DNA from 3 places in the Nocardioides marmoraquaticus genome. Region 3 is predicted to be linked to each of the others. Evidence: riboswitches for the same ligand, from Rfam matches in the RefSeq annotation. Region 3 holds a riboswitch; each other region holds the start of a gene.
The links. A riboswitch is a leader RNA that binds a small molecule or an ion and turns the genes downstream of it on or off. The one in region 3 is predicted to bind cyclic di-AMP.
Positions count from the first base shown of each region.

Region 1 (2,250 bases), on a different contig from region 3:
CCTCGACGTCACGGTCGTCGATCGCCTGCTCGAGACGTCGGAGCACGGTGGCGGCGCCGTCCTCGACGGCGCCACCGCCGGCGGTGGCGCCACGCGGTGGCTCCAGCTCGGTCCCGCGCTCGCACCCGGTCAGCAGCCCCAGGGCGAGCGCGAGGACGAGCAGGAGCGTCCGCGCGAGCAGCAGCGCGTCAGCCCGGACGGACCGCGCCGGAGTACGGCATGTCGTGGAGACCCGAGACCTGGACACCGGAGCCGGGGTTCAGCGCGTTGACGACCTGGCCGTTGCCGACGTACATGCCGACATGGCTGATCGGGCTGTAGTAGAAGACCAGGTCACCAGGCTGCAGCTCGCTCTCGGAGACGGGCGTGCCTGCAGCGTACTGCGCCTGCGAGTTGTGCGGCAGCGAGACGCCCTCGGTCGCCCAGGCCGCCATCGTCAGGCCGGAGCAGTCGAAGGCGTCGGGCCCGGCAGCGCCCCAGACGTAGGACTTGCCGACCTGCGCCATGGCGTAGGCCACGGCACCGCTGGAGACCTGCTCGGCCTGCTGCTCGGCGCGCTCGTCCTCGAGCGAGGCGAGCCGGCCCTGGGCGGCGCCGAGCTCGGCGCCGGCGCGCTCGGCGCGCTTGCCGGCGTCGCGCGCAGCGGCACGACGCTCCTGGAGCACCTCGCGGACCGCGGCCCGACGCTCGACCAGCTCGACGCGGGTCGTCTCGGTCTCCTGCAGCGCCGAGGAGGTGTCGCCGGCGTCCTCGGTGACGAGGGCGACGCCGGCGAGCAACCGCTCGGAGGTCGCGGGCATCGAGGTCGACGCGACAGGGACGACGTCGGCCGCGGGGGTGCCGGAGCCGGCGGCACCGGCGGCGGTGCCGTGCTCGACGAGGACGCCGCGGGCCACGCGCTCGCGCAGGTCGGCGGTGCGCTCGCGCTGCTCCTCGATGCGCTGCGTCAGGCGCTCGACCTTCTGCTTGCTGGCACCGGCGCGGGCCTGGGCACGCTCGTGGGTGGTCGCGCGCTCGCCGGCGAGCCGGTCGAGACGGTCGACCTGGGCCTGCGCCCGGTCGATCCTGGCGTCGAGGTCCGCGGCGCCCGCGGGGGCGGCGAGCAGGCCGGAGCCCGCGAGACCGAGGGCCAGCGCGGCGACGGTCGGGACCGCGGCACGACGGGTGAGTGGCGTGCGTTCCGCACGGTGGGCAGGGCGGTACTTCCGGCCGTCGGTCACGAGCGGACGGTCTCCTCTTTGTGTCGACGCCTACCAGGTGAGCTGACGGGTTCGGGCCCAAAGAACGCCCTACCGGATCGGCCCCACCGCAGGTGGTGCGTCACCCGGATTCACCCCGTGGACCGGTGGCTCGGCACGAGGCCGACCCGCCGTTCCGGTTGGGTCCCCGGCTCCTTCGCCAGCACCCCCCGGCACGGCTTCGGACTCGGCGCGGCCCCCGAGCACGCCGGGCGGCGCGCTGGTGCGGGGACCAACAAGCGCGAGACCCTAGGCCACCCCGTGGGGCGGATCCAAGTCGGCGCCTCGCGACGTGAGCCGTCTCACGCCGTCTCGACGTCGGGACCGGAGACCGGCAGCACCATCCGCAGCGGCGGCACCAGGCCCGACCCGGCGAGCACCTCGAGGGCGTGCCGCTCCTCCTCGTCGAAGGCCAGCTCGGGCGGTGGGCCGAGCAGCGCGGTCACCACGCAGTCGTGGCAGGCGGGGCCGCGCACCAGGCAGGCGTCGCAGTCGATGTGCAGGCTCATGGCGTGCTCCTCGGAGGTCTCGGTCCGGTCGGGGAAGGGACCGGTGCGACGCACGCTGGCAGGGACCACCGACAACCCGTGCCGGGCCCAGCCGTGCGAGCGGCGCCGACGCGTGTTGCGGCACAGGGTTGTCGGTGCGGGCGCCTAGCGTCGGGCGACGTGACCAGGTGGGACGCCCAGATGAGCTTCGACGAGCTCGGCCGCCCCCTGCGCGAGACCACGTTCTGCGTGGTCGACCTGGAGACGACCGGGGGCTCGGCGGCCGCGGGCTCCATGATCACCGAGATCGGCGCGGTCAAGGTCCGTGCCGGCGAGGTGCTCGGCGAGTTCCAGACCCTGGTCAACCCGCACACGGCGATCCCCCCGTTCATCGCGGTCCTGACGGGCATCACCGACGCCATGGTCGCGCAGGCCCCCCCGGTCGAGAGCGCGCTGCCCGCCTTCCTCGAGTTCGCGCGCGGCACGGTGCTGGTGGCCCACAACGCCCCCTTCGACGTCGGCTT
Region 1 covers NZ_BAAHAA010000003.1:156,901-159,150, forward strand. Annotated here, with positions in the region: gene ACYU8I_RS03615 (hypothetical protein) at 1-247, opposite strand, end outside; gene ACYU8I_RS03620 (C40 family peptidase) at 189-1,220, opposite strand; cyclic di-AMP (ydaO/yuaA leader) riboswitch at 1,233-1,382, opposite strand; gene ACYU8I_RS03625 (hypothetical protein) at 1,541-1,747, opposite strand; gene ACYU8I_RS03630 (DEDD exonuclease domain-containing protein) at 1,928-2,250, shown strand, end outside.
Region 1: it holds a riboswitch for cyclic di-AMP, as region 3 does, so the genes downstream of both, ACYU8I_RS03620 (C40 family peptidase) here and ACYU8I_RS04430 (C40 family peptidase) in region 3, are expected to answer to the same signal.

Region 2 (2,250 bases), on a different contig from region 3:
CCCCGGCGTCAACGACTCGCTGGTCCCGCAGCAGGGCCCCAACTACGCCCTGGCCAAGCGGCTGCAGCGCTGGCGCGCCACCGCTGCGCGCCACGACGGCACGCTGGTCTCGATGAACGTCGCCCCGCCGACGCGCACCCGCTCGGTCGTCAAGAACCGAGCGCTGGCGGCGGCGTACGCCGGGGCGCACCGGTTCGGCGTCGAGGTCTTCGAGCCCGCCACCTCGCACGTGCTGATGGCGGCGCTGCTGGTGCACGACCTGCACACCGACGGCGGGCCACGTCACGACGAGCCGTGGCGCGACGAGGCGTACGCCGCCGCCCACGGCGGCCTGTGGCGCACCGGCTGGGCCCCCCGCAGCGCCCTGGGCCTCGCCGCCCTGCTGGGCTACGGCGCCGCCCGCGGCTGACCCCCCTCCCCGCCGAGGGGTCAGTCCCTGACGGTCGAGGGGTCAGTCCCTGACGGTCGAGGGGTCAGTGCCTGACGGTCGAGGGGTCAGTCCCTGACGGTCGAGGTGTCAGTGCCTGGCGGTCGAGGGGTCAGTCCCTGGCCTCTGGCCTGACAGGCAGTGACTTCTCGCCGGTCAGGCAGTGACTTCTCGCGGGTCAGGGAGTGACTTCTCGCCGGTCAGGGAGTGACTTCTCGGCGGGGGGAGTGGGGTCAGCGCAGGCCGAGGCGGCGCGAGCAGGAGGGCCAGGCGCCCCAGCCCTGGCCGGCCTTGATGCGCTTGCCGACCGTGATCTGCTCGGACTTGGTGGCGCGGTGCGGGAGGCCGGCGAAGCGCTGGCCGCCGAAGGCGCGCCAGGTGCCGGGGCTGATCTGGAGCCCGCCGTAGTAGCCGTTGCCGGTGTTGACGGCCCAGCGGCTGGTCGACTCGCAGTGCGCGAGGCGGTTCCACACCCGCACCTGCGCCTGACGCTTGGCGGCGCGCTTCTTGGCGGCGCGCTTCTTGGCGGCGCGGGCCTTGGCGGCCTTCTGGGCGGCGGCCTTCTTCTTCGCGGCCTTCTCCTTGGCCGCCTTCTGCTGGGCGGCAGCAGCCTTGTCAGCAGCAGCCTTCTCGGCAGCGGCCTGCTCCTGCTCCGTGGGCTCGGTGCCCTCGGGAGACGCGGACGAGGTGGCGACCGCGGTGGCGGCCTGGGCGGGGGTGGTGATCGCGAGGGCGGGCAGCACGACTGCCAGGGCAGCGAGCAGCGACACGACGAGCTTGCGCATGGTGGGGTCCTCCGTCGCGCCTGCGGAGTTAGCTGTCGGGTTCGGGCCGAGGAGCCCGGCCACTCGCGTGGCTTCACCCCAGAGGACGACCGCTGTCGCGGTGCGCCCGGGGAAGTGGTTCCCCCGCTCCTGCCCGGATGTGGTGCCGGTGGTGGACCGGCGCGTGGACAGGATTCGGCGGGGCGCGCAGGTCGGCCCCGGTGGCACCGGGGCTGGGAGGACAGTAGACCGACCGGGCCCGGTGCCAAAACTCGGTCTGGACCTTCGGTGCCGTCAGGCCCGGACCGGCTCCGCGCGGTGCTTGCCCGGCCGCTCGGTGCGCGGCGGGTCGACCGCGAGCTTCTCGCCCTCGACGTCGAGCTCGGGCAGGAGGCGGTCGAGCCAGCGCGGCAGCCACCAGGCCCGCTCGCCCAGCAGGTACATCAGCGCCGGGACGAGCGCCATGCGCACGACGAAGGCGTCGAGGAACACCGCCGCGGCGAGCGCGAAGCCGATCGACTGGATGAGCGGGTCGTGCTCGAGGATGAAGGCGCCGAAGACCGAGATCATGATGGTCGCGGCCGCGGTCACGACCCGTGCCGAGTTGCGGAACCCGTCGACGACGGCCTCGCGCGCCGACATGCCGTGCACGTGTGCCTCGCGCATCCGGCTGACCAGGAACACCTGGTAGTCCATCGCCAGGCCGAAGACGATGCCGATGACGACGATCGGGGCGAAGCTCACCAGCGGCTGGCCCTCGACGAGCCCGAACGTGCCCTCCTGGAAGATCGCGACGGTCGCGCCGAGGGTCGCCAGCACCGAGAGCAGGAAGCCCAGGGTGGCGGTCACGGGCACCAGCAGCGAGCGGAAGACGAGCATCAGCAGCAGGAACGCCAGGCCCACGACGACGGCCAGGTAGATCGGCAGGGCCTCGCCGAGCCGGTCGGAGACGTCGGTCTGGATCGCGGTCTGGCCGGTGACGCCGAGCGTCGTGCCGGTCTGCTGCTCGACGCCGCGCTGGTCGTCACGCAGCGTCTGCAGCAGGTCGAGGGTCGCCTG
Region 2 covers NZ_BAAHAA010000007.1:65,559-67,808, forward strand. Annotated here, with positions in the region: gene ACYU8I_RS07225 (hypothetical protein) at 1-409, shown strand, start outside; gene ACYU8I_RS07230 (transglycosylase family protein) at 661-1,212, opposite strand; cyclic di-AMP (ydaO/yuaA leader) riboswitch at 1,232-1,355, opposite strand; gene ACYU8I_RS07235 (MMPL family transporter) at 1,486-2,250, opposite strand, start outside.
Region 2: it holds a riboswitch for cyclic di-AMP, as region 3 does, so the genes downstream of both, ACYU8I_RS07230 (transglycosylase family protein) here and ACYU8I_RS04430 (C40 family peptidase) in region 3, are expected to answer to the same signal.

Region 3 (2,250 bases):
GACCAGGGCGCCGGTCAGCAGGGCGGCGACGAGCCCGAGGGCCGCGGTGACTCCGCCGGCGGTGCCGGGCCGGCTGGCGCGGGCCAGCCCGATGACGCTGAGGACGACGGCCAGCACGGCCAGGGCGACCGCGATCCCGAGGTTGGCGCGCCACAGCGAGGAGACGAGGGCGGCGAGGCCCGCGAGGAGGCCGAGGGTGGCGGGCACGGTGGTGCGCGCGGGGACCTCGGGCGAGGCGACGAAGAGCTGGTCGAGCGCCCCGAGGGGGTGCTCGACGGTCGTGGGGGCGACCTGCGCGTCGGGACCGGGAGGGGTCATGAGGGCAGGCTAGGACCGGCGCGGCCGCCGGGACGGCAGCCGCGCCGGTCTCGGGGCATCAGCGCAGGGTGCCGCCGAACCAGCTCGACGTCCACGGCGACGCCTTCGAGACCCGCTTGCCCGAGCTGGGGGAGTGCAGCATGTGCACCTTGCCCTTCGAGCGGCCGAGGAAGATCGCGGCGTGGTAGACCCGGCCGCCGTTGTGGAAGAACATCAGGTCGCCGCGCTTGAGGTTCGACTTGGCGACGCGGCGCACCGCGCCGGCCTGGGCGCCGGAGGTGCGGGGAACGCTGACGCCGGCCTTGCGGAAGCTGTAGTAGATGAGGCCGGAGCAGTCGAAGGCGCTGGGGCCCGCCGCGCCGTAGCGGTAGGGGTCGCCCTTCTGGTTCAGCGCGATGCCGGTGGCGTTGGAGATCTTCTTCGCACGGGAAGCGGCGTGGGCGTCGCCCACGGGGCTGGCGAGCAGCAGGCCGAGCGCCATGACGACCACGAGGAGGAGCTGGGCGGGGATGCGCAGGGCAGGGTGCAGGGCAGGGAGCACGGGGGAGCCTTTCCCACGCCTGCGAGGTGAGCTGTCGGGTTGGAGCCGGGAAAGTGCTCTGCCGTCGTGAGACGACTTCACCCCTAGCGCGACCGGGCGGACCCGGTCGGCGCGGTGGAACGTGTGGTTCCCCCACTCCTGCCCCGTCGATCTCGGTCGGACCTCGCGTCGGTGGGCAGGACTCGGCGTACCGGCGAGGGGTGCGATGTCGCCGGAGCAGCGTAGGGCCTGACGACCACCACGGTCCAGGGAACGGTGCGACCGGTGGGGCACGGGTGCCGGGGTACGTGCCCCGGGTGGTGACCAGCGTCTCGACCGAGCCCGTGCAGCGGCTGCGCCGCCGGGTCGACCCGGTCCGCGTCGTCGACCAGGTGCAGATCGTCAAGACGGCCCTGGCCGGTGGTCTGGCGTGGTGGCTGGCGACCGACGTGGGCCAGCTCGACCAGGCCTTCCTCGCACCGTGGGCGGCGGTGCTCGTGGTGCACTCGACGATCTACAAGACCGTCTCGCGCGGCACCCAGCAGGTGGCGGCGACGTTCTTCGCGGTCTTCCTGGCCTTCTCCGTCGGCACGCTGTTCGGCATCGAGCCGTGGAGCCTCGGGCTGGTCATCCTGGTCGGCTTCATGCTAGGGCAGCTGCCGTGGGTCAAGGAGGAGGCCGGCACGATCGCGACGACCGGGCTCGTCACGCTGGCCACCGGGTCGACCGACCAGATGGAGCTGCTGTCGAGCCGGCTCGTCGACACCGCGGTCGGCGTCGCGGTCGGCCTGGCGGTCAACCTGCTGGTCTGGCCGCCGCTGCGCGACCGCGCGGCGTGGTCGTGGGCCGAGCAGCTGCCCGGCCAGCTCGCCGACGTGCTGGGGGCGATGGCCCGCGGCGCCGGCGACGGCCTGACCACCGACGAGACCGACGAGTGGGTGCGCGACATCCGCCGCGTCGACCTCCACGTCGACCAGGCGTGGCGGCTGCTGTGGCAGGCGCGCGAGAGCGGTCGCTTCAACCCGCGCCGCTCCCGACCCACCGGCTGGGCCGACCTCAAGAAGATGCTGCACGAGCTCGAGCAGGGCATCGCCGACTGCCTCAGCATGGCGCGCACGATGCGGCGCAGCGTCGAGGAGGACACCCCGTGGGACGTCGAGTTCCGCGAGCGGTGGTGCGACCTCGCCGGGTCGGTGGCGGAGCTGGCAAAGCTGCAGGACGCCGACGGCCTCGAGACGCTCACCGCCCGGCTCGAGCAGCTCGCCCGGGACTTCTCCGAGGCCTCGCTGCCGCCGGTCAAGTGGCGCCAGTACGGCGCCCTGGTGATGAACCTCCGCAACGTCCACGACGCCCTGACCCGGGCGGCGAGGGCGGCGCGCGAGGCGACGCCGGAGAAGCGCCGTACGCCGCGC
Region 3 covers NZ_BAAHAA010000004.1:99,610-101,859, reverse strand. Annotated here, with positions in the region: gene ACYU8I_RS04435 (hypothetical protein) at 1-318, opposite strand, end outside; gene ACYU8I_RS04430 (C40 family peptidase) at 377-859, opposite strand; cyclic di-AMP (ydaO/yuaA leader) riboswitch at 878-1,015, opposite strand; gene ACYU8I_RS04425 (FUSC family protein) at 1,156-2,250, shown strand, end outside.